Magnetospirillum sp. XM-1: one gene and its partner. The protein of the gene in region 1 interacts with the protein of each later gene in a pairwise test. Links are inferred from orthologs where the notes say so. Each region holds a gene or a part of one and is shown on either strand. Other genes may lie near its edges.

Region 1 (14,888 bases):
GGCTTCCCAATCGGCAACGGTCTTCTTCGGGAACTCGCTCATGGACCTTCTCCATCTTCTTGTATCGGCATGCCGTAATCCGGCACGCCTCGACGCCCTCAGTCGCCGGGCGCTTCGCTTGGCTTTCGCCGCATAAGCGGCGGCGGCCTTCGGCCTTGCCGTCCCTGACGGGACGGAGTTCTTTAAAACGCCGCGCCACGCATCAGGTACGACGCACCAAACTCATCCAGCGACTTCAAGCCGGCCACCACCGGACCCAGGGTGCGGACCAGACCGTCGGTCAGGCCGTAGACCCAGGAATGAATCTCCAGTTGCTGGCCGCGCTGCCAGGCATCCTGGATCACCGGCGAGCGGCACAGGTTGCGCACCTGCTGCATGACGTTCAGCTCGCACAGCCGGTCCACCCGGGCGGGCTCGCTGGGCAGCATGTCCAGCTCGTGCCGGTGGCATTCGCAGATGTCGCGCACCGGACGGATCCAGTACTCGGTGACGCCCAGCCGCGCGTCCTGAAGCGCGGCCCGCACGCCGCCGCAGCCGTAATGGCCGCAGACGATGATGTGCTCCACCTTCAGCACGTCGATGGCGTATTGCAGCACCGACAGACAGTTCATGTCCGCATGATGGACCTGATTGGCCACGTTGCGGTGAACGAAAACCTCGCCGGGTTCCAGGCCGACGATCTCGTTGGCCGGAACCCGGGAATCGGCGCAGCCGATCCAGAGGTATCCCGGGCTTTGCTGCTCCGCCAGATGGGAGAAGAAGCCGGGCTTGGTGCGCTCGGTCTCCTCGGCCCAGGCCTTGTTATTGGCCAGAAGGCGGTCAATGCCCGGGACCTTGCTCATGAGGCGAACTCGATGATCTTCTGGTCCACCGCCAGCGAGTCGCCTGCCGCGGCATGGATCTTGGCCACCGTGGCGTCGCGCTCGGCCTTCAGGATGTTCTCCATCTTCATGGCCTCGACCACCGCCAGGGCTTCGCCGGCCTTGACCTCCTGGCCGTCCTCGACCAGCAGCTTGACCAGCAGGCCGGGCATGGGCGAGAGCAGGTACTTGCTCATGTCCGGCGGCGCCTTGAAGGGCATCAGCTTGTTCATCTTGGCGGCGTGCGGGGTGAGCACCAGCACGTCGGCGCGCGAGCCGGCATGGGCGAGGCGCAGCCCCGACCCCACCCGCTCGATCTGCACCGACACCGGACGGCCATCGACCACGGCGCGGAACAGGGGTTCGCCGATCTGCCAGTCGGTCTTGACGTCCACCGTCTCGCCGCCGATGGTCACGGCGAAGCCGTTCTCGGCCGGGCGCACGGCGATGTCGTGGTACTGGCCACTGATCACCACCACCCACTCGTCGCCCGCCTTCATCTCGTGGCCGGGGAACTGGCCGGAGATGCGGATGTCGCGCTCGGCGATGCGGCGGTTGGCGGCGGCGGCCACGGCGATCAGCACGGTCGGATCATCGGCCGGCAGGTCGTTGGCGTGGAAGCCGTTGGCGTATTCCTCGGCGATGAAGTTGGTGGTGAGCGCCCCCTTGACGAAGCGCTCCTTGGAGAACAGCGAGGCCAGGAACGGAATGTTATGGGACAGGCCGCGGATGTAATACTCGTCCAGCGCCTGACGCATGTGGGCGATGGCGGCGTCGCGGGTCGGGCCGTAGGTGATCAGCTTGGCGATCATGGGATCGTAGAACATGCTGATCTCGCCGCCCTCGTAGACGCCGGTGTCGACGCGCACGTGCTGGCTTTCGGCCGGCGGCTGGTAGCGGGTGAGACGGCCGGTGGACGGCAGGAAGTTGCGGAAGGGGTCCTCGGCGTAGACGCGGGCCTCCATGGACCAGCCGTTCAGCTTGACGTCGTCCTGGGTGATGGAGAGCTTCTCGCCATAGGCGACGCGGATCATCTGCTCGACCAGATCCAGGCCGGTGATCATCTCGGTGACCGGATGCTCCACCTGCAGGCGGGTGTTCATCTCCAGGAAGTAGAACTCGCCGGTGGCGCCGCCGACGATGAACTCCACCGTGCCGGCCGACTTGTAGTTGACGATGCGGGCCAGCGCACAGGCCTGCTCGCCCATGGCCTTGCGGGTCTCGGGCGTCAGGAAGGGCGACGGCGCCTCTTCGATGACCTTCTGGTGGCGGCGCTGGATCGAGCATTCACGCTCGCCCAGGTACAGCACCGTGCCCTGGCCGTCGGCCAGGACCTGGATTTCGATGTGGCGGGGCTGCTCGATGAACTTTTCCACGAAGACGCGGTCGTCGCCGAAGGACGACTTGGCCTCGTTGGTGGCCGAGATGAAGCCCTCGTGGGCCTCGGCGTCGTTCCAGGCCAGGCGCATGCCCTTGCCGCCGCCGCCGGCCGAGGCCTTCAGCATGACGGGATAGCCGATTTCCTTGGCGATCTTCACCGCCTCGTCGGCGTCCTTGATCACGCCGAGATAGCCCGGAACGGTGTTGACGCCGGCTTCGCGGGCCAGCTTCTTGGACTCGATCTTGTCGCCCATGGCGAAGATGGCGTGGGCGTCGGGGCCGATGAAGGCGATGCCCGCCTTGGCCAGGGCCTCCTGGAACTCGCGCTTCTCGGACAGGAAGCCGTAGCCGGGATGGACGGCCTGGGCGCCGGTCTGCTTGCAGGCATCGACGATCTTGTCGACCACCAGATAGGACTGGGCCGAGGCCGCCGGGCCGATATGCACGGCCTCGTCGGCCATGGAGACGTGAAGGGCGTCCTTGTCGGCGTCGGAATAGACCGCCACCGTCTTGATGCCCATCTTGCGCGCGGTCTTGATGACGCGGCAGGCGATTTCGCCGCGGTTGGCGATCAGAATCTTGGAAAACATGCGATCGTCCCCCTTACAGCGGAATGTTGCCGTGCTTGCGCCACGGATTCTTGACGTCCTTGTCCTTCAGCATGGCCAGCGAGCGGCAGATGCGCTTCCTGGTGTTGCGGGGCATGATGACGTCGTCGATGAAGCCGCGATGGCCGGCGATGAAGGGATTGGCGAACTTCTGGCGGTATTCCTCGGTGCGCGCTGCGATCTTCTCGGCATCGCCGATATCGCTGCGGAAGATGATCTCCACCGCACCCTTGGGGCCCATCACCGCGATCTCGGCGGTCGGCCAGGCGAAGTTGACGTCGCCGCGCAGGTGCTTGGAGCTCATCACGTCATAGGCGCCGCCATAGGCCTTGCGGGTGATGACGGTGATCTTGGGCACCGTGCATTCGGCATAGGCGTAGAGCAGCTTGGCGCCGTGCTTGATGATGCCGCCGTATTCCTGGGAAGTGCCGGGCAGGAAGCCGGGCACGTCGACGAAGGTCACCAGCGGAATGTTGAAGGCGTCGCAGAAGCGCACGAAGCGGGCGCCCTTGATGGAGGACGAGATGTCCAGGCAGCCGGCCAGAACCATGGGCTGGTTGGCGACGATGCCCACCGTGCGGCCTTCCATGCGGGCGAAGCCGACGATGATGTTGCCGGCATAGCCGGGCTGCACCTCGAAGAAGTCGCCCTCGTCCACGACCTTGAGGATCAGCTCCTTCATGTCGTAGGGCTTGTTGGGATTGTCGGGGATCAGGGTGTCGAGGCTGGTCTCGATGCGGTCGGGCCCGTCATTGGTGGGGCGCACCGGGGGCTTCTCGCGGTTGGAGCTGGGCAGGAAGTCCATGAAGCGGCGCAGCTGCAGCAGCGCCTCCACGTCGTTCTCGAAGGCCAGATCGGCGACGCCCGACTTGGTGGAGTGGGTCATGGCGCCGCCCAGTTCCTCGGCGGTCACCGTCTCGTGGGTGACGGTCTTGACCACGTCCGGGCCGGTCACGAACATGTACGAGCTGTCCTTGACCATGAAGATGTAGTCGGTCATGGCCGGGCTGTACACGGCGCCGCCGGCGCACGGGCCCATGATCATGGAGATCTGGGGCACCACGCCGGATGCCATGACGTTGCGCTGGAACACCTCGGCATAGCCGGCCAGCGACGCGACGCCTTCCTGGATGCGGGCGCCGCCCGAATCGTTGAGGCCGATCACCGGGGCGCCGACCTGCACCGCCTTGTCCATGATCTTGCAGATCTTCTCGGCGTGGGCTTCCGACAGCGAGCCGCCGAACACGGTGAAGTCCTGGGAGAAGACGAAGACCAGACGGCCGTTGATGGTGCCGTAGCCGGTGACCACGCCGTCGCCGGGGATCATGTTGTCTTCGGAATCCATGCCGAAATCGGTGCAGCGATGCTCCTTGAACATGTCCCATTCCTCGAAGGAATCGGGGTCGAGGAGAAGCTCGATACGCTCACGCGCGGTGAGCTTGCCGCGCTTGTGCTGAGCGGCGATGCGCTTCTCGCCGCCGCCCATACGGGCGCCTTCCCTCTTTTCCTCGAGCTGCTGAATGATTTCGTGCATGGACGCGGGCCTCCGGCGGGCAGAGTGACATTGGCGTCGGGTGTATTCGCAAAGCCCCATGGGTGGCAACAGGAGTCGCGGGGAAAAGGGCGGTGTTGCGAAGGTCTTCGCAACACGGCCCTGTAAAGTTGCTAAGGTTGCGAAGATCGGCGGGGGCGGTTATAACCTATGGTCATGAACAAGAAACTGTTTCTCGGCTACAAGCTCCGGCGGCTGCGCGACGGCAAGAAGCTGTCCCAGGCGGCGCTGGCCGCGCTGCTGGAGGTGTCGCCCAGCTATCTCAACCAGATCGAAAACAACCAGCGTCCGCTGACCGTGCCGGTGCTGCTGCGCATCGCCAAGGTCTTGGACGTGGACCTCGCCACCCTGGTGGAGGACGAGGAATCCCGTCTGGTCGCCGACCTGCGCGAGGCGCTGAACGATCCGGTGTTCGGCTCGGGCTCCATCGGCCTGTCGGAGCTCAGGAACGCGGCGTCGGCCTCGCCCGAGCTGGCGAAACGGGTGCTGACGCTCTACCAGACCTTCCGCCAGCTGGACGAGCGCATGCAGTCGCTGACCGAGAACCTGTCCTCGGCCACGGGGGAAGAGCGGGGCGGCCATGCCCACTTCCCCTACGAGGAGGTCCGCGACTTCTTCTACTACTGCAACAACTACTTCGGCAGCCTGGACGAGGCCGCCGAGGCGCTGGTCGAGGCCGAGGGCTTCCGCCTGGGCCAGATGCACAACGACCTGGTGGCCTATCTCGAGAACCGCCACGGCGTGCGGGTGCGTATCGTCGCCGAGGACGACACGGCGGGCATGCGCACCTTCGAGCCCGGCGCGGGCTCGCTGTCGCTGTCGGCGCTGCTGTCGGTGCCCAGCCGCACCTTCCAGCTGGCCCATCAGGTGGCGCTCTTGGCCTATCACGAACTGATCGAGGAGGTGGTGGCCGGCGCCAAGCTGTCGTCGGACGACGCGCGCTCCATCTGCCGGGTCGGGCTGGCCAATTACTTCGCCGGCGCCCTGGTGATGCCCTACATGGCCTTCGCCAACCAGGCCAAGCTGCTGCGCCACGACATCGAGCAGCTGCAAAGCCGCTTCGGCGCCAGCTTCGAGCAGGTGGCCCATCGCCTGTCCACCCTGCAGCGCCCCGGCGCGCGCGGCGTGCCGTTCTACTTCGTCCGCGTCGATATGGCCGGCAACATCACCAAGCGGCATTCGGCGACGCGCTTCCACTTCACCCGCTTCGGCGGGGCCTGCCCCTTGTGGAACGTGCACGAGGCCTTCGCCCGGCCGGGCAAGATCCTGGTGCAGCTGGCCCGCATGCCCGATTCCATCTCCTATATCTGCGTGGCCCGCACGGTATCGAAGCGCGGCGGCTCGTTCCTGCGACCCGACCGCCATTTCGCCGTGGGCCTGGGCTGCGAGACGGCTTACGCCGCCGACGTGGTCTATTCCGCCGGCCTGGACCTCGCCTCGGAACAGGCGGCGGTGCCCATCGGCGTCAACTGCCGCATCTGCGAGCGCGACGATTGCCGCCAGCGGGCCTTTCCGCCCATCGGCAGCCATATCAGCGTGGACGAGAACAACCGCTCCTTCGTGCCGTACCTGTTCGCGTGACGCGAGGCGCGGTGAAGGCCGAAGCCTTCACCGCGACACTCATTTATTTCCCGTTCTGCGTGGTCAGCGCACCGACCGCCGCGCCGGCCGCGCCGCCCAGCAGGGCCGCGCCGATGACCGGGCCGCCGGCGATATAGGCGATGCCGGCGCCGCCCGCCGCGCCGATGGCGCCGCCCGACAGCGCGCGCTGCGCCTGGGTGTTCATGTTCGAGCAGGCCGAAGTGCCGAGCAGGGCAACGCACAGCAGCGCTACGGTCGCGATCTTCTTCGTAATCATTGCGGCCTCCTGTGCCTCAATTCCGATACTGCGAGTATAGCCGGGGTCCTGTGACATGGCCTGAGACCATGCCGTGACAAGGCTGTGACAGGAGGCGCCTCAACGTGGCGTCTTCAGCACCGCGAAGGGCGAGTCCGAGGGCTTTTCCGGCCGCGCCTTGCGCCGGGGTTTTTTGCCTGTCCTGAACCCTTCCTCTGAGCGGACATAGCCCAGGGCTTCGAGCGCTTTTTCCGTGGCGTCGATGCCAAGGCCCAAGGCCGAGTGCATCTCGTGGTCGGGCTGGAAGGGGCCGTGATGGGCGAAAGCGCGGGCCAGGGCGGCGAAGCGCTCGAGCACGTCGCGGCGGATGGCGACCTTGCCCAGGACGCCATAGCCCACCGCCTCGTAGAAGGCGGGCGGCGCGCCGTCGGCTGTCATCACCGCCGGGCGGGGGCCGGGAATGTCGGGGGCGGCACGCTCCGCGTGGACGCTCCACAGCAGGGCGCGCAAGGCTTGCGCCTTGGGCTTCAGAAGAGCGGGGATGTACAGGCCGTGCCGCCCGACCCGGATGTCGAGGCGCGCCAGCGCCAGGGAATCCTCCTTGGACAGCGAGCGGACCAGGGATGCGTCGGCCGGCATGGAACCCAGCCCCTCGGCCAACTGGTGGGCCAGTCCCCGCGCCGCACCCGCCAGCGGCGCGCCGGCCAGGCGGAACAGCGAGGGCAGGCGGGCGGCCAGCCAGATCCCGGTCACCTCGCCCAGCTTCTTGCGCAGGCGCTCGCGCCCCTTGGGCGGCAGCAGGTCGCCCAGCGGCGCCTCCACCTGGGGATGCAGGGCATCGGCGCCGGGACCAAGGCGGGCCAGGACCTCGCCGCGCCACGCCACGCCGCCCGGCCCCAGGTCGAAGGCCTCGGGCGGGTCGGCCAGGGCCGCCGCCAGCCGGCGCTCCACCTCAGGCCCCAGGGCGCGCATGGCGGCGGCCTGCATGGTCCGCGCCGCAGCATTCGTCTCCGCCGTGTCGGCCTCGAAGCAAAAGCCCTTGAGGCGTCCCACATACTCGCCCTCCACCCGAACCTCGCCGCCCGGCCCGATCTCGGACTCCATGACGCCGTCGTCGCGCATGCGCCGCACCAGAACGGCGGTGCGCTTGTCCACGAAGCGGTTGGTGAGGCGCTGGTGCAGCGCGTCGGACAGGCGGTCCTCGACGCCCCGCGTCACCTCCTGCCAATGGGCCGAATCCGCCACCCAGTCGGTCCGATGCGACACATAGGTCCAGGTGCGGATGTTGGCGATGCGTTGGACGATGGCGTCCAGCTCGCCGTCGGTGCGGTCGATGCGCTTGATGTTTTCGGCCAGCCAGTCGGTGGGCAGCCTGCCCCTGGGCGCGGCCAGATGGCGGAACAGGCGGCCCAGCAGGCGGGTGTGGGATTCGTCCATCACCTTGCGGAAATCAGGGACGCGGCAGACCTCCCACAGCAGCTTCACCCGCTCGGGGTGGTTGGCGAGGCGGACGACCTCCTCGTCCTGGGCCAGCGCGGCCAGCGCCAGCTGGTCGTCGGCATCCCTGGCGCGCAGCAGCCCAGGCTTGTCCGGCGGCCGGTCCAGGCTGGCCAGCAAAGCGGGGACCGAGGCGAAGCGCAGGTCTGAATTGCGCCAGAACAGGGTCTTCAGGGGATCGAAGCGGTGGGTCTCCACCTGTTCGGCGATTTCCGGCGCGATGGTCCCGGCATCCAGCGTGGTGCCGAAGGTGCCGTCGTTCATGTGCCGCCCGGCGCGCCCGGCGATCTGGGCGATCTCGGTGGGTTCCAGCGGGCGCGGTGCGCGGCCGTCGAATTTGCGAAGGGCGGCGAAGGCCACATGGTCCACGTCCATGTTCAGCCCCATGCCGATGGCGTCGGTGGCGACGATGTAATCCACCTCGCCCGCCTGGTACATGCCCACCTGGGCGTTGCGGGTACGGGGGGAAAGCGCGCCCAGCACCACCGCCGCGCCGCCTCTGCTTCGCCGGACGAACTCGGCCATGGAATAGACCTCGGCGGCCGAGAACGCCACCAGCACCGAACGTGGCGGCAGGCGGCCCAGCTTCTTGGCCCCCACATGGGTCAGTTGGGAAAAGCGCGGCCGGCTCATGAACTCGACACCCGGCACCAGCCGGCGGATCAGCGGCTTGATGGTCTCGGCGCCCAGGAACAGCGTCTCGGATTCGCCCCGGGCATGCAGCAGGCGGTCGGTGAAGATGTGGCCGCGCTCAGGGTCGGCGCAGAGCTGGATCTCGTCCACGGCCAGGAAGGCGACGCGGCGGTCCAGCGGCATGGATTCCACCGTGCAGACCAGCCAGCGCGGGTGCGGCGGGACGATCTTCTCCTCGCCGGTGATCAGCGCCACCTGGGCCGCGCCCTTGAGCCGCACGATGCGGTCGTAGTTTTCGCGCGCCAAAAGGCGCAGCGGAAAGCCGATCATGCCGCTGGCATGGGCCAGCATGCGCTCCATGGCGAAATGGGTCTTGCCGGTATTGGTGGGGCCGAGAACGGCGAGAATGCGGGTCATGACTCGAATCGGTCTTGCAATGGGCCGCCGGTTGCTCTTATGGTCCGCGCCGGGAGATCGGCATGGACGGACCCGTCGCCAACCCGGTCAGGTCCGGAAGGAAGCAGCCGTAACGATTTCCGGTCCGGGTCGTGTCCGGTCTCCCACCCTCTCTCCACATAATCAGTTTGTCATCCCGAGCAATGCGAGGGATCTCATTCTGGTCTGCTGTTTCCGAACTGGCTGGATCGCGACAGACTCAGATTCCTCGGCTTTGCCTCGGAATGACAGGCGGTATCTCAGCCCGCCTCGGCCGCGTCCGTGCCGGCGGCGACGATGATGTCGCCGAATTCGCGCAGGAACACCGAGCCCTTGACCGTGCGCTGGATCAGCACCGAGCGGCGGTCCTGGTCGTCCACCTTGCGCTTGACCAGGCCGAACTCGGTCAGCCTGTCCAGCGCGCGGGTGATGGCCGGCTTGGAGATGTTGAGCGTGGTCGCCAGGCCGCGCACCGTGTGGGGCGGGGGCGTGAGATAGACGGTCAGCAGCAGCGCCATCTGGCGGGCCGACAGGTCGGGGGCGTCGCGCCGGACGCTTTCGACGATGGCTCCGCGCCAGAGGTCGAGAGCTTGCACCGGTTTCAGGGTAACGCCCATCAATCCACTCATTCGTTGCGACGACGAAATCTTTTAGCCGAGGCGGGGCCGGGGGGCAATGGGCCAAATGACCCCCAACCGAATTGTCATACCCGTGGAGGCAAGAGCAGGCGCTCGACCTCGGGCAGGGCCTCGGGCGTTCCCACGTGGTACCACTTGCCGTCGTGGACCAGTCCGAACAGGCGTTTGGCCGCCGCCGCCCGGTCGTAGAGGACGTTCAGCGAGAACTTGCCCTCGGGCGCGCCCTCGAACAGGCGGTGGTGCAGCACCTGCACGCCGGAGAACAGGTAGGGGGCGGTTGGCGCCTCGCCCCGGCGGTGGGGCACGTCGGCGGCGTCCAGCGAGAAGTCGCCCTTGCCCTCGTAGCCCACGGCGTCCCCGACTTTCTGCAGCAGCAGCAGGGCGTCCATGCGGTCCGGGTCCCACATGCGGGCCAGGCGGGCCAGCGCCGGCATTTCGCCGTCGGTCCAGATGATGTCGCTGTTGACCACGAAGAACGAGGAATGGCCCAGGTGGGGCAGGGCTTTGGCCACGCCGCCGCCGGTTTCCAGCAGCTCCGGCTCGTGCGAGAGCGTGATGTCGCCCCGTCCGGCCAGATGCTCGGCCACCTTGTCGGCCAGCCAGTGGGTGTTGACCACGATGTCGTCGATGCCGGCGCGGGCCACATGGTCCAGCGCCCGGTCCAGCATGGTGCGTCCCGCCACCTTGACCAGCGGTTTGGGTGTGGTGAGCGTGATCGGCCGCATGCGCAGGCCCAATCCCGCCGCCAGCACCATAGCGTGGGTGATGTGGGCGCTCATGGCTTGGATTCCTGGGGGCTGGGCACTCCCCGGGCTTCCTTCGGCATGTGGCGGTCGAGCCATCGGGTCAGCTCCGCCAGCACCGGATGCCGGCACGCCCCCTCCAGCAGGCGCCAGACGCGGGGGATGTGGACCAGATAGCCGGGCTTGCCGTCGCGCTTGCACAGCCGGGTGAAGATGCCGATCACCTTGGCGTGGCGCTGCGCCGCCATCACCGCCCACGACGCCTCGAACACGGCGCGGTCGATGTTGGGGAAGCGCTTGAGGAAGCGGCCCTTCATGATCTCGATCATCACCGGGTCGATGTCGCGGCGCGCATCCTCCAGCAGGCTCATCAGGTCGTAGGTGAGTGGCCCGATCACCGCGTCCTGGAAGTCCAGCAACCCGCAGGCGGCGAGGCCGGGCCGGTCCAGCAGCATCAGATTGTCCACGTGGAAGTCGCGCAGCACCAATGTGTCGGGGACCATGCGGGCGACGGGGAACAGCCGCTGCCAGATCGCCACGTATTCGGCCCGCGCCTCGGCGTCGGTATCCTTGCCGGCCATGGCGGGCATGTACCAGTCGGTGAGCAGGCAGGCCTCGGTCAGCAGCTTCTCGTCGTCATAGGGGGGCGTGCCGGGCAGGGGCGCGTCGGGCCGCGCCGCGATCTCGGCCAGCACGTCGGTGGCCAGCGCGTACAGCGCCGCCTCGTCATGGCCGCCTTCCAGCAGGCGGGTATAGGTGCCGTCGCCCAGGTCTTCCAGCAGCAACAGGCCGTTCTCCTCGTCCACCGCCAGCAGTTCGGGGGCCGACAGGCCCAGCGCCTTCAAGTGCCGCGCGATGCGCACGAAGGGCCGCACGTCCTCCTTTGGCGGCGGGGCGTCCATCATCACCGCCGGGCGGCCGTCTCGCACCAGCCGGTCGTAATGGCGGAAACTGGCGTCGCCGGCCAGCCGGCCGCGCTGGGCCGTCCCCCATCCGGCCTTGGTCAGGAAGGAGCGGATCAAATCCTCGCGGTCACTCATGCAGGAAATCTCCAAGACGCTCGGCCCAGGGGCCATAGGCGGTCAGGGTGGCGTGGCGGCCCAGCCCGGCCTCACCCTGTTGCAGCGAAACGTCCAGGCGTTTGCGCGGCAGATGCGGCCCCAGGCGGTCCGGCCATTCGATCAGGCTGATACCCTCGGCGAAGGCCTCCTCGATGTCCAGTTCCAGGGCGTCGTCGGGCTTCTCCAGGCGATAGAGGTCGAAATGCCAGACCAGCCCCGCCTCCGCGTCGTATTGCTGCACCAGGGTGAAGGTGGGGCTGGGCACCTCCTCGTCGTCCTCGGTCAGCGCCCGGATCAGGGCGCGGGCCAGGGTGCTCTTGCCGGTGCCCAGCGTGCCCGAAAGCGCGATCACGTCGCCCGGGCGCACCAGGGCGGCCAGCCGGCGGCCCAAGGCGATGGTGTCGGCCTCGGCCGGAAGGTCGAAGGAGATGACGAGGCTCATGCCTTGGCCCTCGGATGGGCGCCCTGGTAGACGCGGGTGAGACGGGCGGAATCCACCTCGGTGTAGCGCTGGGTGGTGGACAGCGAGGAATGGCCCAGCAATTCCTGGATGGTCCGCAAATCCCCGCCGCCGGCCAGCAGATGGGTGGCGAAGGAATGGCGCAGCGCGTGCGGCGTGGCGGTGTCGGGCAGGCCCATCAAGAGGCGCAGGCGGCGCATCTGGCGCTGCACCACGCCGGGATTGAGCGGGCCGCCGCGCGCGCCCAGGAACAGCGGCATGTCGGGATCGGCGGGATAGGGCAGGCGCTTCAGGTAATCGGCGATGGCATCCCGGACCACCGGCAGGACGGGCACCACGCGCTGCTTGTTGCCCTTGCCGGTGATCACCATGGTGTCGCCCCGGGGCAGGTCGCAGCGCAGGAGCGACAGGGCCTCACCCAGGCGCAGCCCGGCGCCGTAGAGCAGGGTGAACAGCGCCACGTCGCGGGCCGCCAGCCAGGGCTCGTCATGCAGCTCGCCGGCGCTGGCCAAGGCTTCCAGCGCCTCGTCGGGGGCCAGCGGCTTCGGCACCGATTTGGGCGGGCGCGGCGACTTCACCGCAGTGATGGCCGGGTTGTGGACCAGCCCATGGCGGTCGAGGAACTTGAAGAAGCCGCGCAGCGTGCTCATCAGCCGGGCCAGGGAGGAACGCCCCAGCCCGTCCTCGGTGCGCCGCGCGAGAAAGGCGCGGAAATCCCCCGCTCCCAGCCCGGTCAGGGCGGCCAGATCGGGCTCGGCCCCCAGATGCGCGGTCAGGAAGGACAGAAAGGCGGCCAGATCGCGGCCATAGCCGTCCAGCGTATGGCCCGAGGCGCGCTTTTCCGCCCCCAGCCACTGCTTCCATGACTCCACCGCGCGGGCGAGGTCGGCCTTGGCCGCGAAATGGATGGGGGTCGGCGGCATGGCCCGTGACGGGTTACGGCGCGGGAATCAGCGCGGTCCACAAGGGATCGCTGCCGAACATGTTCTGCCCCTCGGTGCCGCGCTGGCAGAACCACCACAGCAGCACCAGGCCGCCGATCACCGGAATCAGGATGATCAGGAACCACCAGCCCGACTTGCCCAGATCGTGCAGCCGGCGGACCGACACCGCCAGCGAGGGCACGAACAGGCCGATCATCAGGATGGCGGGCAACACCGACAGCACGCCCAGCGAAGCGCCGGCGACCACCGAGGCGATCATGCTGAGGATGATGTTGAACAGGGCGAAGAACCAGTATTCCGAGCGCGAGGCGCGGCCCTGGAAGGTGGCGTACTTGCCGATGCAGGTCTTTACCGCGGTCATGAAATCCATGCGAACCCCCACTCGCTAGACAGCTACCCCACGAATCGCCGCACCGAGCCTTCGACCACGCGGGCCAGGAAGGTGATCAGTTCGGTGGCCTGGCCGGCGTGGAAGGTGCGCCCGTGGCGCGAGCCCAGCGCCATCGCTCCCTCGGGTGACCGCCCGCCCGGCGACAGGCGGACCACGGCCGAGGATTGCACCAGGCCGGCGCCGCCGGCGAACAGGGCGGGGTCGCCCGGCATCTCCTCGGTCAGCGCGCAGTCGCGGTCGGCGCCGCCCATGATCTGGGCGACGGTGCCCACGGCCAAGGTGAGGATGCCGGGCGCCATCAGTTCGGGCAGCGCTTCCTCGGTCTTCTCGAAGCACAGCGTTGCCACGTCCACGTCCAGCAGGGCCGGCAGGTCGTCGGACACCGCCTCCACCAGTTCGGCCATGTTCTCGGCGCCCAGGATGGACAGCACGGCGCGATGGGTGCGGGTCTGGATGGACATGTTGGAGCGCGACGTGTGGATCAGGTGCTCGGCGGCGCCCCGGACCCGCTCCACCTCGTCTCTGAGGCGTTCGATCATGAACACCTGCATGTCCAGCACGCCGTCGTCCTCGGCCCAGCGCGACGGGGGCGACAGCGACAGCAGCAGGTCGGGGTGGCGGACCAGGAAGTCGGGATGAGCCTGCAGGAATGCCATGACCTGCCGTTCGTCGGGCAGCGGCAGATGCAACGCGGCGTCGTCGCGCTTGCGCGCCATAACCAATATCCCTTCCCTGGTTCTCCCTTGTTCCGTAGCTTATGCACGCCATGTCCGCCACTTCAACCCCCTCCCTGTTCAATCCAGGTCAGCGCGTCGCCGTGATGCTGCCCCTGCCCTTGGGCGGAGCCTACGATTACGCCGTGGGGTTCGAGCCCCTACGCCCGGGCGAGTTCGTCGAGGTGCCGCTGGCCAACCGTCTGGTGACCGGGGTGGTCTGGGGGGCGGGCGACGGCAAGGTCGAGATGGGAAAGCTGCGCCCGGTGGCCCGTCGCCTGCCTGCGCCCCCCTTGCCCGAGGTGACCCGGCGCTTCGTCGACTGGGTGGCGTCCTACACTCTGGCGCCCCCCGGCGCGGTGCTGAAGATGGCCATGAGCGTGCCCTCGGCCCTGGAGCCCGCCGCCCCCCATCTGGCACTTCGCCTCGCCGCAATCATTCCCGCGTTCAAGGAGACGCCCGCCCGGCGCAAGGTGATGGAGGCGGCCGGTCGCCTGCCGCCCCTGTCGGCGGCCGACCTGGCCCGCGAGGCCGGGGTGGGGCCGGCGGTGGTCAAGGGACTGGTGGAGGCCGGCGTGCTGGAAACCGTCGAACTGCCACCCCCCCCCGCTTTCTTAGCCCCCGACCTCGCCCAGCAGCGCGCCCTGCTGTCGCCGGCCCAGCAGGAGGCGGCCGACGCCCTGGTCGACGCCCTGGATCGCGGCTTCTCGGTGCAGTTGATCGACGGCGTTACCGGTTCGGGTAAGACCGAGGTGTATTTCGAGGCGGTGGCGGCATGCCTGGCCGCCGGCCGCCAGGTGCTGGTGCTGCTGCCCGAGATCGCGCTGTCGGCCCAGTGGCTGGAGCGCTTCCGCAAACGCTTCGGGGTCAAGCCCGCCTTGTGGCATTCCGACCTGGGCGATTCCACGCGGCGCAAGACCTGGCGGGCGGTGGCCTCGGGCGAGGCCGCCATCGTGGTGGGCGCCCGATCGGGCCTGTTCCTGCCGTTCCAAAATCTGGGCCTGATCGTGGTGGACGAGGAGCACGACCAGGCCTTCAAGCAGGAAGACCACGTCTGCTACCACGCCCGCGACATGGCGGTGGTGCGCGCCCGGCTGGGGAATTTCCCGGCGGTGCTGGCCTCGGCCACGCCCTCG
Region 2 (14,791 bases), 1.7 Mb from region 1 along the record:
CGATCACGGCATAGCTGCCGCCTGCATCACGTCAAGGACGGCGACGAGGCCATGGGCTTCCTGCGCCGGGACGAGGCCCATTCCCAGGCCCCGCGCCCCGACCTGATCCTGCTCGACCTCAACCTGCCGGGCCGTAACGGCCACGAGATCCTCGAGGAAATCCGCGCCGATTCCGCCTTGTGCTCCATTCCGGTGGTGATTCTCTCCACCTCGGGGGCCGAGCGCGACATCAAGAAGGCCTATGCCCTGGGAGCCAGCAGCTACGTGTCCAAGCCCATGGACGTGGAGGCCTTCACCGCCGCCATCCATTCCATCGGGGATTTCTGGTTCGGCACCGCCCAGTTGCCCACATGAGCACGCTGCCCATCCGCGTCCTGCTGCTGGAGGATGATCCCGCCGACGCCAGGCTGGTCGTCCAGATGCTGCGCCGGGTCAAGACCACGTCCTTCGAGGTCACCGTGGTCGGGCGCCTCGCCCAGGCGGTGGAGCGGCTGTCGGACCGCATCTCCAGCTTCGACGTGGTGCTGGCCGATCTGGGCGTGCCGGATTCGTCGGGAATCGCCACCCTGGACGCCCTGACCCAGGCGGCGCCCAGCCTGCCGGTGGTGGTGCTGACCGGCAACGACGACGACGCCATCGCCCTGGAATCCTTGAAGCGCGGCGCCCAGGATTATCTGGTCAAGGGCCTGGGCGACGCCTTCATCCTGTCTCGGGTGGTGCGCTACGCCATCGAGCGCAAGATGGGCGAGGAGGTGCTGCGCGACGCCCGCGACAGCGCCGAGCAGGCGGCAAGGGCCAAGTCGGTGTTCCTGGCCATGATGGGCCATGAGATCCGCACCCCGCTCAACGGGGTGCTGGGCATGGCTCGCCTGCTGCTGGAAACCGATCTGGACCCGCGCCAGCAGGCCTTCGCCCAGACCCTGGTGTCGTCGGGAGAGCTGCTGCTGGGGCTGGTCAACGACATCCTCGATTTTTCCCGCCTGGACGCCGAGGGCATGACCCTGGCCGTCGAGCCCTTCGACGTGCTCGACACCGTCGAGGAGGTGCGTCTGGTGCTGGCGTCGCGCGCCGCCGAGAAGGACCTGGCGCTGTCGTGCCGGTTCGGGCCGGGGGTGCGGCGCGAGGTGGCGGGCGACCGCCTGCGGCTGCGGCAGATCCTGTTCAATCTGGTCGGCAACGCCATCAAGTTCACCGATCGCGGCGGCGTGGAGATCGGCGTCGAGCCTCTGGCCGCCAGCGAAGGGCAGGTTCTGCGCTTCCTGATCAAGGATACCGGCATCGGCATCGCGCCGGAGATCGGGGCGCAGCTGTTCACCGAATTCTGGCAGGGCGACAGCGGCGCCGCCCGGCGCTTCGACGGCGCCGGCCTGGGGCTGGCCATCTGCAAGCGTCTGGTCGACCTGATGGGCGGCGTGATCGGCTATGACAGCCTGCCGGGCCAGGGCACCACCTTCCGGGTGGACCTGCCGCTCGCCCCCGCCGAGGCGCCGTCCGGCGAACGGAACGCGGCGGAGCGGCCCTGCCGCGTCCTGCTGGTGGACGACAACGAGGTCAACCGCGAGGTGGCGGCCGGTCTGCTGGAACGGCGCGGCCATCAGGTGGTGTGCGCCCGCGACGGTTACGAAGGCGTCGAGGCGGCGGCGCAAGGCGGCTTCGATCTGGTGCTGCTGGACATGCGCATGCCCGGCATGGACGGCATCGAGACCGCCCGGGCCATCCGCGCCCTGCCCGGCGATGCCGGAACGCCGCCGCTCTACCTGCTGACCGCCAATCCGGTGAAGGAGGACGAGGCGCGCTGGCGCGAGGCCGGCATTCGCGGCTGCCTCGCCAAGCCGTTCCACTTCGACCATATCGGACGCTTGCTGGGCGAACTGGGGGAGGGGGCGGCGGAACCGCCCCCCGAGCCGCGGCTGGTGGGCGTGCCCGGATTGCTGTCGGACATGGGAGACCTGGGCCGCGACCGCCTGGTGGGGCTGGTGGAGCTGTTCCGCTCCTCGTCCTCGGCCGATCTGGCGGCGCTGCGCACCCATGCCCAGGCCGGGCGGCTGGCCGAAGCCGGGCAACTGGCCCACCGCATGGCCAGCGCCGCCTCCAGCCTTCATCTGGGGCCTTTGGCCGCCAAATGCCGGGCAGTGGAGGACGCGGCGCGGGCCGAGGATCCGAACACCGCCGCCCAGGCCGAGGAATTGGCCGAATTGTGGACCCGATCGCTGGCGGCGGTGGGGCGCGTGCTCGATCTGTGACAAAGGGGATGCGGGCGGGACGCCCGCGCTCCAAGGGAAAAGGCCGTGGCCGGAGCGCGGGCGTCCCGCCCGCATCCCTCAGCCGACCTGGGAGCGCGGGCGTCCCGCCCGCATCCCCCTCAGCCGGCCAGCTTGCGGATCAGATCGCCGATCTCGGCCAGCGGCAGGATCGCCTTGCACAGCCCCGTCTGGGCGGTGGCGCCCGGCATGCCGTAGACCACCGAGGTGGCCTCGTCCTGGGCATAGAGCTGGCCGCCGGCCTCGGCCACCACCCGGCCGCCCTTGGCTCCGTCGCTGCCCATGCCGGTCAGCACCACCGCCACGGCGCGGTTGCCCCAGGCCGCCGACACGCTGCGGAACATGGGGTCCACCGCCGGCTTGCAGAAGTTCTCCGGCGGCGCGTCCGACAGCCTGATCAGCATTTCGCCCCCCTTGCGCTCGGCCAGCATGTGCTTGCCTCCCGGGGCGACGTAGACCCGGCCGGCGACGATCTTCTCGCCATCCTTGCCCTCGGCGGCGACCAGCCCGCTGGTCTGGGTGATATGCTCGGCCAGGATGCCGGTGAAGGTCGGCGGCATGTGCTGGGTGATCAGGATGGGGATGCGGGGCTTTGTTCCCCGCAGCTTGCCGAAGATGTCGAACAGCGCCTGCGGTCCGCCGGTGGACGAACCGATGGCCAGGACCTCCACCGGCCCCGATGGCGGAATGGACGCGGGCCGGGGCGGCGGAGCGGCGGCCGGACGAAGGGCGGCGGCCGGCTGGGCGGTCACGGTGGGGCGCAGCTTGCGCGCCGCCAGACTCTTGATCTTGTCGGTCAGCTCGCGCTTGAACCCGCCCGCTCCCGACATTTCCGAACTGGCCGAGGGCTTGGGGATGTAGTCGGCGGCGCCGGCTCGCAGCGCCTGGAAGGTCACGCTGGCACCCCGCTGGGTCAGCGAGGACAGCATGATCACCCGTATGCCGGGCACCGCCTTCAGGATGCCGGGCAGCGCGGTCAGCCCGTCCATCACCGGCATTTCGATGTCCAGGACGACCACGTCCACCGGAGTGCGGGCCAGGGCGGCGATGGCCTGCTCGCCGTTGGAGGCCTGGGCCGCCACCGTGATGGCCGGGTCCTCGGCCAGGATGCGGGCCACCAGGCCACGGACAATGGCGGAATCATCGACCAGCATGACCTTGACGGCGCCTGCGGCGGAAGGCGTGGGAGACCCGGGAATCATGCAGAGCCCTTAGATGCGGAATTCACTCATGTTCGATGGTAGCGCCCCCTTTCCGCGCTTGTCCATGCAGGGTGGGGCAGGGCCGGCATGCGCTACGGTGGCTTGATGTTATGTCCTAGGTATGTAAGTATCTGGCCCTATGAAGATCGAGTGGAACGCACGATACGAGACGGGCATCGCCGAGGTGGACGAGGACCATCGCCGGCTGGTGGATCTTATCAACGATCTAGATGCCATGCTCGACGGTACCGGCGACCTGGGGCGGATCGGCATGATCATCGACGCCCTGGTCGACTATACCGATTACCACTTCAGCCGCGAGGAGAGGCTGATGGCCGGCGTGGGCTATGCCGAGGCGGCGGACCATGCCCTGACCCACACCGAGTTCGGCCATTTCCTCGGCGAGTTGGTGGGAGGATGCATGGTCAATCCCAGCCGGGAGGCCGCAATCCGGGTGAACGACTATCTGCGGGAATGGCTGTTGGACCACATTCTGGTCGAAGACATGAAATTCGTCCCCGTCGTCAAGGCGGGGAGCTGAGCCCCAGCATCAGACCTTCGCGAAGAAGGCGTATCGCAGACTGTCGCGGATGAAGAAATCGCATCCGCGACTTTCTTTTTTCTCCGTGAAGACGTCGCCGATGGTGCAATTCCATCCGCTCCAGTAGGTGCAGTCCCGGCATTCGCGCCGCTTGGCTTTTTCGCCCGCCACAGTACCTCTCCCTATTTGCCGTTGGCGCGGCGGAGAATAGCGGTGGAGTGCGACGGATCCATGACGGCGCCATGACCGTTTCGGGTCGGGATATCGCAACGATGACGCCGGAGAGACCTTCCCGGGGGTAAAACCACCACGGCTTGCGGTCGGCGGCGGGGCCGGTCGGCGAGGGGGCTTGACGCGGCCGATGGCAAGGGGCCCTAATTCCGGCCGGTTCCTTCGACCCGAGAGGCAAGCGTGCAGCCCTCCATGGCAACTACCGACTTTCATCGGACCCTGCTGGCGACCATGGCCGAGGGTGTGGTGGTTCAGGACGCCCTGCGCTGCATCATCTTCGCCAATGCCGCCGCGTCGCGGATTCTCGGCCAAAGCCTGGAGGACCTGATCGGCAAGACCTGCAACGTCGAGGATTGGGACGCCACCCGTTTCGAGGGGCCGCCGCTGACCAATGCCGACCATCCCGCCACATTGGCCCTGACCACGGGCCAGCCGGCGGGACCCATGGTGATGGGAATCCTCCGGGGAAGCGAGCGGGTCTGGCTCCGGCTGCAGGCGATGCCCATCCATATCGATTCGGGCGAGTCCCGGGCCGTGCTCATCACCTTCACCGAGATTTCCGATCTGATCGAATCCAAGACCCGCCTGAGCGACGCTCTGGGGCGGCTCGAACAGGCCCACGCCGCCAAGCAGTCGCTGACCGAGCGGTTGGCGGAGTTCCTCGGGCGTCAGCTGGACGTGTCGCTGGAGACCCTGGCCGAAAGCGAGCAGCGCTTCCGCCTGGCCATGGAGCTGGGCACCTCGGTGGCCTTCACCCTGGATCTGGATCTGCGCTACACCTGGGCCCATTCCTGCCAGGTCGGATTCGGCGACGCGGAACTGATCGGCAAGACCGAATACGACCTTTTCACCCGCGACACGGCCGATCAGCTGTGCGCCATCTATCGCGGCGTGATCGAGACGGGCGTCTCGGTGCGCTGCGACGTGCAGGTCCAAAGCCTGGCCATGCCCAGGCCGCAATATTTCGACCTGATCGCGCGCCGTCTCTACGACGCCCGGGGCGAGACCATCGGCCTGATTTGCGCCGCCATCGACATCACCGACCGCAAGCAGACGGAATTGGAGCTGCGTCAGGCCAAGGAGGCGGCCGAGCGCGCCTCGGCCTCCAAGTCGCGCTTCCTGGCCGCCGCCAGCCACGACCTCAGCCAGCCCATGCAGGCGCTGCAGATGTATTGCGCCATCCTGGCCGAGCGCCAGCCCGAACCGGGGGTGAAGGCCAAGCAATGCGCCAATCAGCTGTCGCGCCAGCTCAAGGCGCTTCTCAGCATGTCGCGCCTGGATGCCGGCGGCATGACGGTGACCCGCAGCCGCATCCCGCTGGGAGAGTTGCTCGACCAGGTGGCCGCCGCCAGCCGTCCGACCGCCGAAGCCAAGGGTTTGAGCCTGCGGGTGGTCAAGACCGCCCTGGCCTGCGAGAGCGACGCGACATTGATGGAGCGCCTTTTGGGCAATCTGGTGTCCAACGCCGTCCGCTACACCGAACGGGGGGGAGTGGTCATCGGCTGCCGCCGCCGCCAGGGCCGCATCCGCATCGAAGTCTGGGACAGCGGCATCGGCATCGCCGAGGAAAACCTGCCGTTCATCTTCGAAGAGCTTTACCAGTTGAACAATCCGACCCGGCGCGCCGACCAAGGATTAGGACTGGGACTGGCCATTGTCGAGCGAATCGCCCGAATCCTGGGTATCTCCGTTTCGGTCCGCTCTGTCTTTGGGAGAGGTTCGGTCTTTGCCCTGGACTTGCCCTGCCCATATGACGTTTGACCTCGGGGCCGGAGTGGATATTATGCCGGCCCGGGGGGCGGTGTGCATTGGATGTGCCCGCCGGGGTTCCACCGGTTGGAGGTCTTTTACGATGAGGCGTCGTCTGCTTTCCGTGGCGGCTGCCATGGCGGTCTCGATGGTGTCGGCTTGCGCGACGCTGCCCGAGGATCCCGAGGATCGCGCCGAGGCCGAGGCCGTCAACGACCCCCTGGAACCGACCAACCGGGCCATCTACGACGTCAACATGTTCCTCGACAGCAATATCGCCGAGCCCGTCGCCGAGGCCTATCGCGACGCGCTTCCGGCCTGGTTCCGCCAGGCCGTCCACAACCTCCTGGCCAATCTGCAGGAACCCTACACCGCCGGACATGATCTGCTGCAGGGCAATCCCGCCGCGGCCGCCGACGCGTTGGGCCGCTTCATGATCAATTCCACCTTCGGCATGCTGGGCACCCAGGACGTGGTGGCCGAAAGCGGCGGGGCCAAGCGCCACAAGACCGATATGGGCGTTACCTTCGCCGTGTGGGGCATGGATGAGGGCCCCTACCTGATGCTGCCGTTCTTCGGTCCGTCCAGCTTGCGCGACGGCACGGCGCGGGTCGCCGATTATTTCGCCGAGCCGACGGGCGCGGTCTTCGCCTCCCAGGGGCTGGGGGTGGTCAACAACGTCACCATGGGCGCCGACATCGTCGATACCAGGACCGAGCATCTGGACGCCATGAAGGAGATCCGGCGGACCTCCATTGACGAGTACGCCGCCATCCGCAGCCTGTATCGCCAGTTCCGCAACGCCTCCATCCAGGCCGCGCTCAACGGCCAGAAGGACAGCCGGGCGACGCCGCCGGGGCAATCGGCGAACGGCGCTCCCGCCGCCAGCCCCGCCGCCGGGACCTCTCCGGCCGCCGCCGCCGCACCGTCCAAGGCGGCCGAGGGCCACGGCACCGCCACGCCCAAGGACGACGAGGTCAAGCCCAGCGCCGTCGAATTCGTCGAGCCCGGCAAATAGGATCGGCCAGCCGGACCGAAAGCCAAAAGGGGCGGTCCCACGGGACCGCCCCTTTCTTGCATTCTGGTGCCGGTTACAGGGTTCGAACCCGTGACCCCCTGATTACAAAGTCCCGGAACCAAGGGTGACCATGCGGTGAAGAAGAGCTCGAGGGCAAGGCTTACGAGGATGTGCAAGGACTGACCCGCGACATCACTCCTCCCCCCTGCATACCATGGGGTACCTATGTCCCCTACTGTCCCCCGAGGACTAACCGGGGACCGCCAGGGCTGTTGAGGAGGAAAGATTATCGCGATGCCAACAGCGTTCGCCGCGCCGGAGAAGGCGAGCATGGACTGCGGCTTTCGGGGCTGGCAAGCGTTGGGTGGTGCGGTGTTTACGGGGGGGGGGGGGGCGCCGTCGTGAGAACTTTTGCCAGCCCAAATGGCAGACCGCAACGCGATGGATTTTGGCGAAGGAGCGATGCATCTCATGTCTTTTGCTTTTGAAGAGCGTCTTCAAGATGCGCTCGCTGGGGCGCCGGAGTTGTTAAATTCCCCCCGTTTCTCTGGGCCAAGGCTTCTGCTGGGGCGCGAAATCGCGGTGCAGGACGAGCCCGTGAAAGGCGTGGGGCCAGAAGCGGAGATGGAAGCCCAATTAGGTCGGGGCAGGATTGACGTGGCGCTTGTCGAAGCTGATGGCACCCCGACCGTGGTGGAAGCCAAGCTCCACGGCAACGCGACGATGGCTGGGGTGCTCGATCAGGCGCTTGGATACGCCCGTGCGATGTTCTCCAACCCGGTAAAGGTGGGGGAGAACCTGCATCGTTCCCTGGCACAACTGGCTTCCCGGTATCCAGATTCGAAGGGTGTCGGGCATATGGTGCGCACGGGCCTTCCCTGTTGGACGTCTGACGATCTGCGGGCTGCCCTGGTTGAGAACCTGCGGAATGGAAAGTGTCGGGTGGTCATCGCGGCCGATGCCGTAGCACCAAAGGTGGTCCGCGAGGCATGCAAGCTCGATGACGCCCCCCCTTTTCTTCAAAAATTCCCATGTGTGGAATGCTATGTCGACCATCGGCCGATAGCTTTCGTTAGTTAGGACACTCCGGTCCAATCGGTCGCGGGGGTACGGGTTTCCAGTCGCTGCCAATAGTTTCAGGTTCGGCATGACGGGCGAACACCCCTCACGCCGGGACCGCTCGACCTGATGGAGGTCTCCAAAAGGCGCCAGGCCCGGACTTGCATCGTAGTAGAGGACCGACGGCAACACCTTGATGCGTGCGACGCGGTACTCATTAGCCGTTCTGTAGAAGCGGTCTTTGATTTTGTTCTTGATGAAAGCAGCTGCGGAAACCTCCCTGCGCTCGACCGTCGCCCAGGTGGCGTCGGCCGTCCGTGGGGGCTGAAAATCGCGTTCGTAGGCTTCGGGAGAGCTGTCAATCCGGTGCGCCACCAATCCGCCGACCTCATTGCGCGCAATGTTGTAGAGCTCGAGGGTGATGCCGTTGTCGAGAGATCTGTGGAGTGCGTATAGCGTGACATAAGCTCGGACAGGTGAAAGTGGCGCCAGCGAGGAACCGTCGCCCACTGGGGCGAAATACGTCTTCCGGGGCATCGCCGAGTTTGCCCAGAACCCGCCGGTCATCGTCACGGGCGACAACTGGGACCAGGGCAAGGGCCTGCGCCGCCAGGGCGAGATGTTCGACGCCGACGTGATCATCAACATCTTCAACGTCGACAAGATCAATAAGGACGCAGGCCGCATCAAGGCCCTGCAGGAATACATCGGCGAAAGCTACTTCGACTACCTGGCAGGTCTGCCCGATCTTGTCATGCTGATGGACGAGGCCCATCGCTACCGCGCCAAGGCGGGCATGAAGGCGGTGGCCGAACTGAAGCCGATCCTGGGTCTGGAACTGACCGCCACGCCCAAGACCGTGGGTGCCAAGTCCGTCGACTTCGCCAACGTCATCTACCGGTACGGTCTGGCCGAGGCCATGGAAGACGGGTTCGTGAAGGAACCGGCCGTTGCCACCCGCGCCAACTTCAACCCGTCCTCGGTCAGCCCCAAGGAACTGGAGCGGATCAAGCTGGAGGATGGCGTTCACGCCCACGAAAACGTGAAGGTCGAACTGGACATCTATGCCCGCGAGACCGGGCGCCCGCTGGTCCATCCGTTCATGCTGGTCGTGGCCCAGGATACCGCCCATGCGCGGGAAATCCGAGAGACCGTCGAGGACGACAAGTTCTTTGGCGGGCGCTACAAGGACCGGGTGATCGAGGTTCACTCGGCCTTGAAAGGCGAGGAGAGCGACGAGGCCGCCGAGAAGCTGGTTGGACTGGAGAAGGACGGCAAGACCGAAATCGTCATCCACGTCAACAAGCTGAAGGAAGGCTGGGACGTCACCAACCTCTACACCATCGTGCCCCTGCGGGCCTCGGCTTCGGAAATCCTGACCGAGCAGACCCTTGGCCGTGGCCTGCGCTTGCCCTACGGCGCCCGTACCGGCGTCGAGGCGGTCGACACCCTGACGGTGATCGCGCATGACCGATTCGATGAAGTGATTCGCCAGGCCCGCGAGGATGGTTCGCCGCTCAAGGTGAAGGCCGTCCAGATCGGCAATGGCGGCGACGTGTCCTTGGAAGGGGCGGTTCTCCTTGAATCCCCCACGGTGCTGGAGACCGTCTTGACCAGCAAGGTGGAGGCCTCCCCGGATAAGCCTGCTCCGGCGCCGATCTTCGACACCCAAGAGGCCCGCACGGTGGCCAACGTAACCTTGCAGGTCATCCGCCAGATGGAGCGCGAGCTTCCCAACCTCGACCAGTTGAAGAGGCCCGAGGTGCAGGAGAAGATCGCCCAGCGTGTGGCCGAGATCACTCGCCCGGCCCAGGGCACCCTGGAAGGCGTCATCGCCGCCGCCGATGTCGGCGCCATCGTCGCCACCGTCACCACCAAGGTGGCCGAGCAGACCATCGAGATCCCGGAGATCGTGGTTCTGCCGACCAGCGAGGTCACCTTCAGCTTCTCCGACTTCGATCTTACCGGCCTGGATCGTCTGACGCCGCAGCCGATGTCGATGGAAATCACCATCCACGAGCTTCGGACCGAGCGGCGCCGCACCATCGCCCGCACGCTGGCCGACCGCCGCGAGGAGCGGTTCGAAGACTATCTGGTGACCCACCTGATCGACCACGACGAGGTGGACTACGACGCCACGGCCGATCTGCTCTACAAGCTGGCGGGCCAGATGGTCGCCCACCTGCGCGGTTATCTCAGCGAGGATGATGACGTCGAGAACGTCCTGCTGACCCAGGGCAAGATGCTTGCCGACACCATCTTCAGCCAGATGATGGCGCACTACGTGGAGACGCCGACGCGCTACGTTGGCAAGGTGTCCAAAGGCTTCACCCTGCTCAAGCCGCTCGCCTTCAAGGTGACGGACCCCAAGGCAGTTCGGGACTTCCGCAAGCCGGTGGTGCCGGCTGGCGACACCAGGAAGCATGTCTTCGACGGCTTCACCAAGTGCGTCTTCCCGCACCAGTCTTTCCAGTCGAACGAGGAGCGCCTATTCGCGGTCCTGATCGACACCCACGAGCCGAAGGTGGAGCGCTGGGTGAAGCCTGGGCCGAAGCAGTTTCAGATCGAGTACCGGCGCCACGAAAAATACGAGCCGGACTTCGTGGTGGAGACCGCCACCGAGAAGCTGATCGTCGAGATCAAGGCCCGCAAGGACATGACCGATGACACGGTGCAGGCCAAGGCCACCGCCGCCCGAACCTGGGTCGGCTACGCCACCCGGCATGCGGCCTCCTATGGCGGCAAGCCCTGGCGCTATGTCCTGATCCCACACGACGAGATGACAGAGAACGCCACGCTGGCCGGTCTGGTCGCCAAGTTCAACATGCAGGCGATCGTGGATGAGGATGTGGCCCTGGAGGCGGCCAGCTAACCTCGCGTCCGCCGATCCTCTGCCCAACGGGGGCAATAGGGGGACTTCCTGAGGACGAGGGAAAGCAAAAGGCCCGATCGCGAGATCGGGCCTTCTTAGTGTGTTGAAATGCATCAAATTTTTGGTGCCGGCTACAGGGTTCGAACCCGTGACCCCCTGATTACAAATCAGGTGCTCTACCAGCTGAGCTAAACCGGCGTCGGGGGGAAATTAGAGGCGAACTCCGCCCTTCGCAAGGGGGAACGGATTACTCCAATCCCATGCAGAACGGCTCCTCGGCGATGAAATTCGTCCAGCCCCATTTGCCGCGCTTGCCCGTGGCGGGATAGGTCCAGGTCCGCACCGGCTTCCAGGTTTCCCCCTCCAGCCGCAGCAGCAGGGCGGAACGGGCCGGCAGGTCGGGGCCAAGTCCCAGTGGGGCGGCCGAATCCGTGCACGACACCAGCGCCAGGGTAAAGCCCTTCGCCTCCATTTCCGCCAGGGTCCGCCTGGTCGGCGTCTGGACGTGGGTCACGGTCAGATCCGGCCGGCGGGGATGGGTGTTGCGCAGCAGCGATTCCAAGGCCATGCCGCTGGTGGAATTGTCCCCGGGCAGGATCAGGGCGATGCGGGCGTCGGAGGGAATCTCGGCGGCCAGGCCGCGGGCCAGGAAGCGCAATTGCGGCTGGGGCTGGTCGCGGTCGAAGCGCAGCAGAATTTCGGCGGCCACCGGGGTGCCCAGCATCAGCGCGATGGCGGTGCCGGCCAGCAGGCGCCGGACCAGGGGCGGCGGCGCGGGGCGTCCTCGTGCCAGGTCGCGCGCCGCCATGACCAGGGCCAGGAGCGCCGCCAGGGACAGTTGGGTGTTGTAGCGGAAATAGGAATGCTCGCGACCGAAATGCAGGAGATAGGTGGCGATCAGGAACAGGGTGAAGAACGCCATGGTCAGCGCGGTGAGCCGCAGCATGGTCCGGGTCATAGCCGATGTCGCCGCGGGCGGTCTGATCGCCAGGCCGATCACCACCGCGAACAGGCCGAACTGGAACGCCTTGTTCTTGGCGACCCAGGCCATGTCGCGCAGGATCTCCACCAGGTGGGCGTCGCGCCAGGCGCCCTTCACGTCGCTGACCAGTTCTCCGGTGGGAAAGCGCAGGACGACATGCGCACGCCACGCCAGGTACAGCGCCAGGGCGGGCAGGGCGGCCAGCACCAGCGGCCGCAGGCGGGGCCACCATTGCTGGCGCGGCTGGCCGAGACCCATCAGCAGGCCGGCGAGGCCCAGGGAGAGGAACAGGCCGATCCCCTGCTGCTTGACGGCGATCAGCGATGCCAGCACCAGGGCAAGGGCGGTCGGCAGGCGGGGCTCGGGCTGCCTGGCTTCCAGCAGGCGCGATCCCAGCCACAGGGCGGCCATCAGGGTGATGGCCAGCGGCGCCTCGCCGTAGCCGGCGAAGGAGACGCGCGGCACGAAGCCGGGATTGATGGCGGTGGCCAACAGCAATCCGAACGCCGCCATGCCCCAGCCGGGGCGCCGGCCGTCGCTCAAGGCGCGGCCCAGCATCAGGGCGGCGGGCAGATGCAGCCAGACCGTGGCCTGGGCGATGCCGGCGGGCGCGAAGCCTCCGCCGGCCAGGGAGCCCAGAAACGGCAGCAGGGCGACGTTGTACGGGGCGACCGGGGCGTCTGAATGGGCCAGGGGGCCGGCGGCGGTGGGAAACACCCCGTGGTCGAACAGATAGGCGCTGTTGGGCAGGATCAGGGCGAAGACGTCCAGTTGGGACGGCTCCATGGGGGCCAGCACCGCCAGCAGCGGCAGGGCGAGCGGCAGCAGGCGGCCGACCTCGGCCAGGTCCTCGCGCCAGGCCAGGCGCCGGGTCAGGACCAGGGCGGCCAGGGCGGCCGCCAGGAAGCCCGTGGCGGGGATGCGCAGCGAGAGCGGCGTCAGCACCCCCCACAGGGTCAGAAGCAGGCAGAGCGCCCCCCAGCCGGCCAGGGCCTGCACGCCCATGCCGAAGCGTCCGGCCAGGACCAGCCGTCCCACCAGGGTCACGGCGGCGAAGGCGACGGCGATCTGCCCGACGCCCAGGAGCCAGACGGGGATCATCCCTCGCGCCGCATCTCGTAAAGCGCCACGGCGGCGGCGTTGGAGACGTTGAGGCTTTCCATCTCGCCGCACATGGGTAGGCGGACCAGATGGTCGCAATGCTCGCGGGTGAGCCGGCGCATGCCCTCGCCCTCGGCGCCCAGCACCAGCACCACCTTGCCCGACAGCTTGGCCTCGGCCAGGGTCTTCGGCGCGTCCGCGGCCAGACCGGCGGTCCAGAAGCCGCCCTTCTTCAGGTCCTCCAGGGCGCGGACCACATTGGTGACCCGCACCAGCGGCATGCGCTCCAGCGCGCCCGAGGCGGATTTGGCCAGGGTGCCGGTCTCGTCGGGGGCGTGGCGGTCGGGAGCCACCACCGCCAGGGCGCCGAACGCCGCCGCCGAGCGCAGGATGGCGCCGACATTGTGCGGATCGGTGACCTGGTCCAGCACCAGCACCAGGGCGGAAGACGCCATCTCGGCGCTGCGGATGACGTCCTCGATGGTGACGGCGGGCAGGGGCTCGACCAGCAGGGCGACGCCCTGGTGGACGGCGCCCGGCGCCACCAGCCGGTCGATGTCGGCCCGGTCCATGGCTTCCACCGGCACCTTGCAGGGGGGCAGGGCCTTGGCCGCCTCGGCCGTCGCCACCAGCCGGCGGACGCGCCGCTCGGGGTTGGCCAGGGCGGCAGTCACCGCGTGAATGCCGTAGAGCCAGATGGACGAACCGCCGCCTCCGCCTCCACCACGCGGGGTTTGCTGGGGCCTTCCCTTGCCCTGGGCGTGGGGGCGATTGCGTTCGTCTCTCTTTTTCATGGGGCTCTCCTGTTGCATCGGCATTTAACCTGCTCTTTTCGGATTGACAAGCCCCCGGAAATTCCCATAAGTACAGCCCTCCCGTCGCCCCGGCAAAAACCGGATGACGGTGTGGAGGGGTGGCCGAGCGGTTAATGGCAGCAGACTGTAAATCTGCCCTCTTATGAGTACGGAGGTTCGAATCCTCCCCCCTCCACCAAATATCCTCCCCAATAGGGCCGGGTGCCCCGGTTCGGGCCGGATGACGGGGAACGGTTTCTTCAGGTCGAGCACCAGGCGGTGCGGCCCAGCGGGACGATCTGGCGGGTGTAGCTCAATGGTAGAGCAACAGCCTTCCAAGCTGATGACGGGGGTTCGATTCCCCTCACCCGCTCCACTCCCCGCCGCCGTACCCGACCGGGACCATGGTTTGACACATGCGGCAGCGCCGCGATCGGACGGGTTGAAAAATGGCCAAGGCTAAATTCGAGCGCAACAAGCCTCACTGCAACATCGGGACCATCGGTCACGTTGACCATGGCAAGACCTCGCTGACCGCGGCGATCACCAAGATCCTGGCCGAGACCGGCGGCGCCACCTTCACCGCCTACGACCAGATCGACAAGGCGCCGGAAGAGAAGGCCCGTGGCATCACCATCTCGACCGCCCACGTCGAGTACGAGACCAGCAACCGCCACTACGCCCACGTGGACTGCCCCGGCCACGCCGACTATGTGAAGAACATGATCACCGGCGCGGCGCAGATGGACGGCGCCATCCTGGTGGTGTCGGCCGCCGACGGCCCCATGCCCCAGACCCGCGAGCACATCCTGCTGGCCCGTCAGGTCGGCGTGCCCGCCCTGGTGGTGTTCATGAACAAGTGCGACATGGTCGACGATCCCGAGCTGCTGGATCTGGTCGAGCTGGAAGTGCGCGAGCTGCTGAGCTCGTATGACTTCCCCGGCGACGACATTCCGATCGTCAAGGGCTCGGCGCTGTGCG

Evidence for each region.
Region 2: the proteins of tsaE (region 1) and rlmB interact in binary tests that used the Escherichia coli proteins (3 or more experiments, as listed by UniProt). The link is inferred for Magnetospirillum sp. XM-1 from one-to-one orthologs.

What each region holds. Positions count from the first base shown.
Region 1 is NZ_LN997848.1:364,240-379,127, reverse strand. Bases 9,952-12,926 are described here. They hold tsaE (tRNA (adenosine(37)-N6)-threonylcarbamoyltransferase complex ATPase subunit type 1 TsaE), read right to left. Parts: upstream 11,687-12,926; coding sequence 11,216-11,686; downstream 9,952-11,215. Other genes in these bases: XM1_RS01770 (DUF805 domain-containing protein), read right to left, coding at 12,641-12,926; XM1_RS01775 (tyrosine recombinase XerC), read right to left, coding at 11,683-12,627; XM1_RS01785 (aminoglycoside phosphotransferase family protein), read right to left, coding at 10,216-11,223; XM1_RS01790 (nucleotidyltransferase family protein), read right to left, coding at 9,952-10,219. Outside these bases: scpA (methylmalonyl-CoA mutase), read right to left, coding at 1-42; can (carbonate dehydratase), read right to left, coding at 183-842; XM1_RS01825 (acetyl/propionyl/methylcrotonyl-CoA carboxylase subunit alpha), read right to left, coding at 839-2,830; XM1_RS01820 (acyl-CoA carboxylase subunit beta), read right to left, coding at 2,844-4,382; XM1_RS01815 (short-chain fatty acyl-CoA regulator family protein), read left to right, coding at 4,551-5,981; XM1_RS01810 (hypothetical protein), read right to left, coding at 6,025-6,258; XM1_RS01805 (helicase-related protein), read right to left, coding at 6,358-8,784; XM1_RS01795 (MarR family transcriptional regulator), read right to left, coding at 9,063-9,419; more of XM1_RS01790, read right to left, coding at 9,506-9,951; more of XM1_RS01770, read right to left, coding at 12,927-13,018; XM1_RS01765 (DUF484 family protein), read right to left, coding at 13,042-13,755; XM1_RS01760 (primosomal protein N'), read left to right, coding at 13,806-14,888. UniProt on the Escherichia coli protein: Required for the formation of a threonylcarbamoyl group on adenosine at position 37 (t(6)A37) in tRNAs that read codons beginning with adenine.
Region 2 is NZ_LN997848.1:2,069,104-2,083,894, forward strand. What follows is about bases 11,912-14,789. They hold rlmB (23S rRNA (guanosine(2251)-2'-O)-methyltransferase RlmB), read right to left. Parts: upstream 13,811-14,789; coding sequence 13,013-13,810; downstream 11,912-13,012. Other genes in these bases: XM1_RS09675 (hypothetical protein), read right to left, coding at 11,912-13,016; tuf (elongation factor Tu), read left to right, coding at 14,260-14,789. Outside these bases: XM1_RS09630 (response regulator), read left to right, coding at 1-354; XM1_RS09635 (hybrid sensor histidine kinase/response regulator), read left to right, coding at 351-2,243; XM1_RS09640 (chemotaxis response regulator protein-glutamate methylesterase), read right to left, coding at 2,363-3,463; XM1_RS09645 (bacteriohemerythrin), read left to right, coding at 3,603-4,004; XM1_RS23930 (hypothetical protein), read right to left, coding at 4,014-4,175; XM1_RS09650 (PAS domain-containing sensor histidine kinase), read left to right, coding at 4,428-5,996; XM1_RS09655 (VacJ family lipoprotein), read left to right, coding at 6,088-7,002; XM1_RS09660 (hypothetical protein), read right to left, coding at 7,639-8,703; XM1_RS09665 (DEAD/DEAH box helicase), read left to right, coding at 8,681-10,933; more of XM1_RS09675, read right to left, coding at 11,181-11,911; more of tuf, read left to right, coding at 14,790-14,791. UniProt on the Escherichia coli protein: Specifically methylates the ribose of guanosine 2251 in 23S rRNA.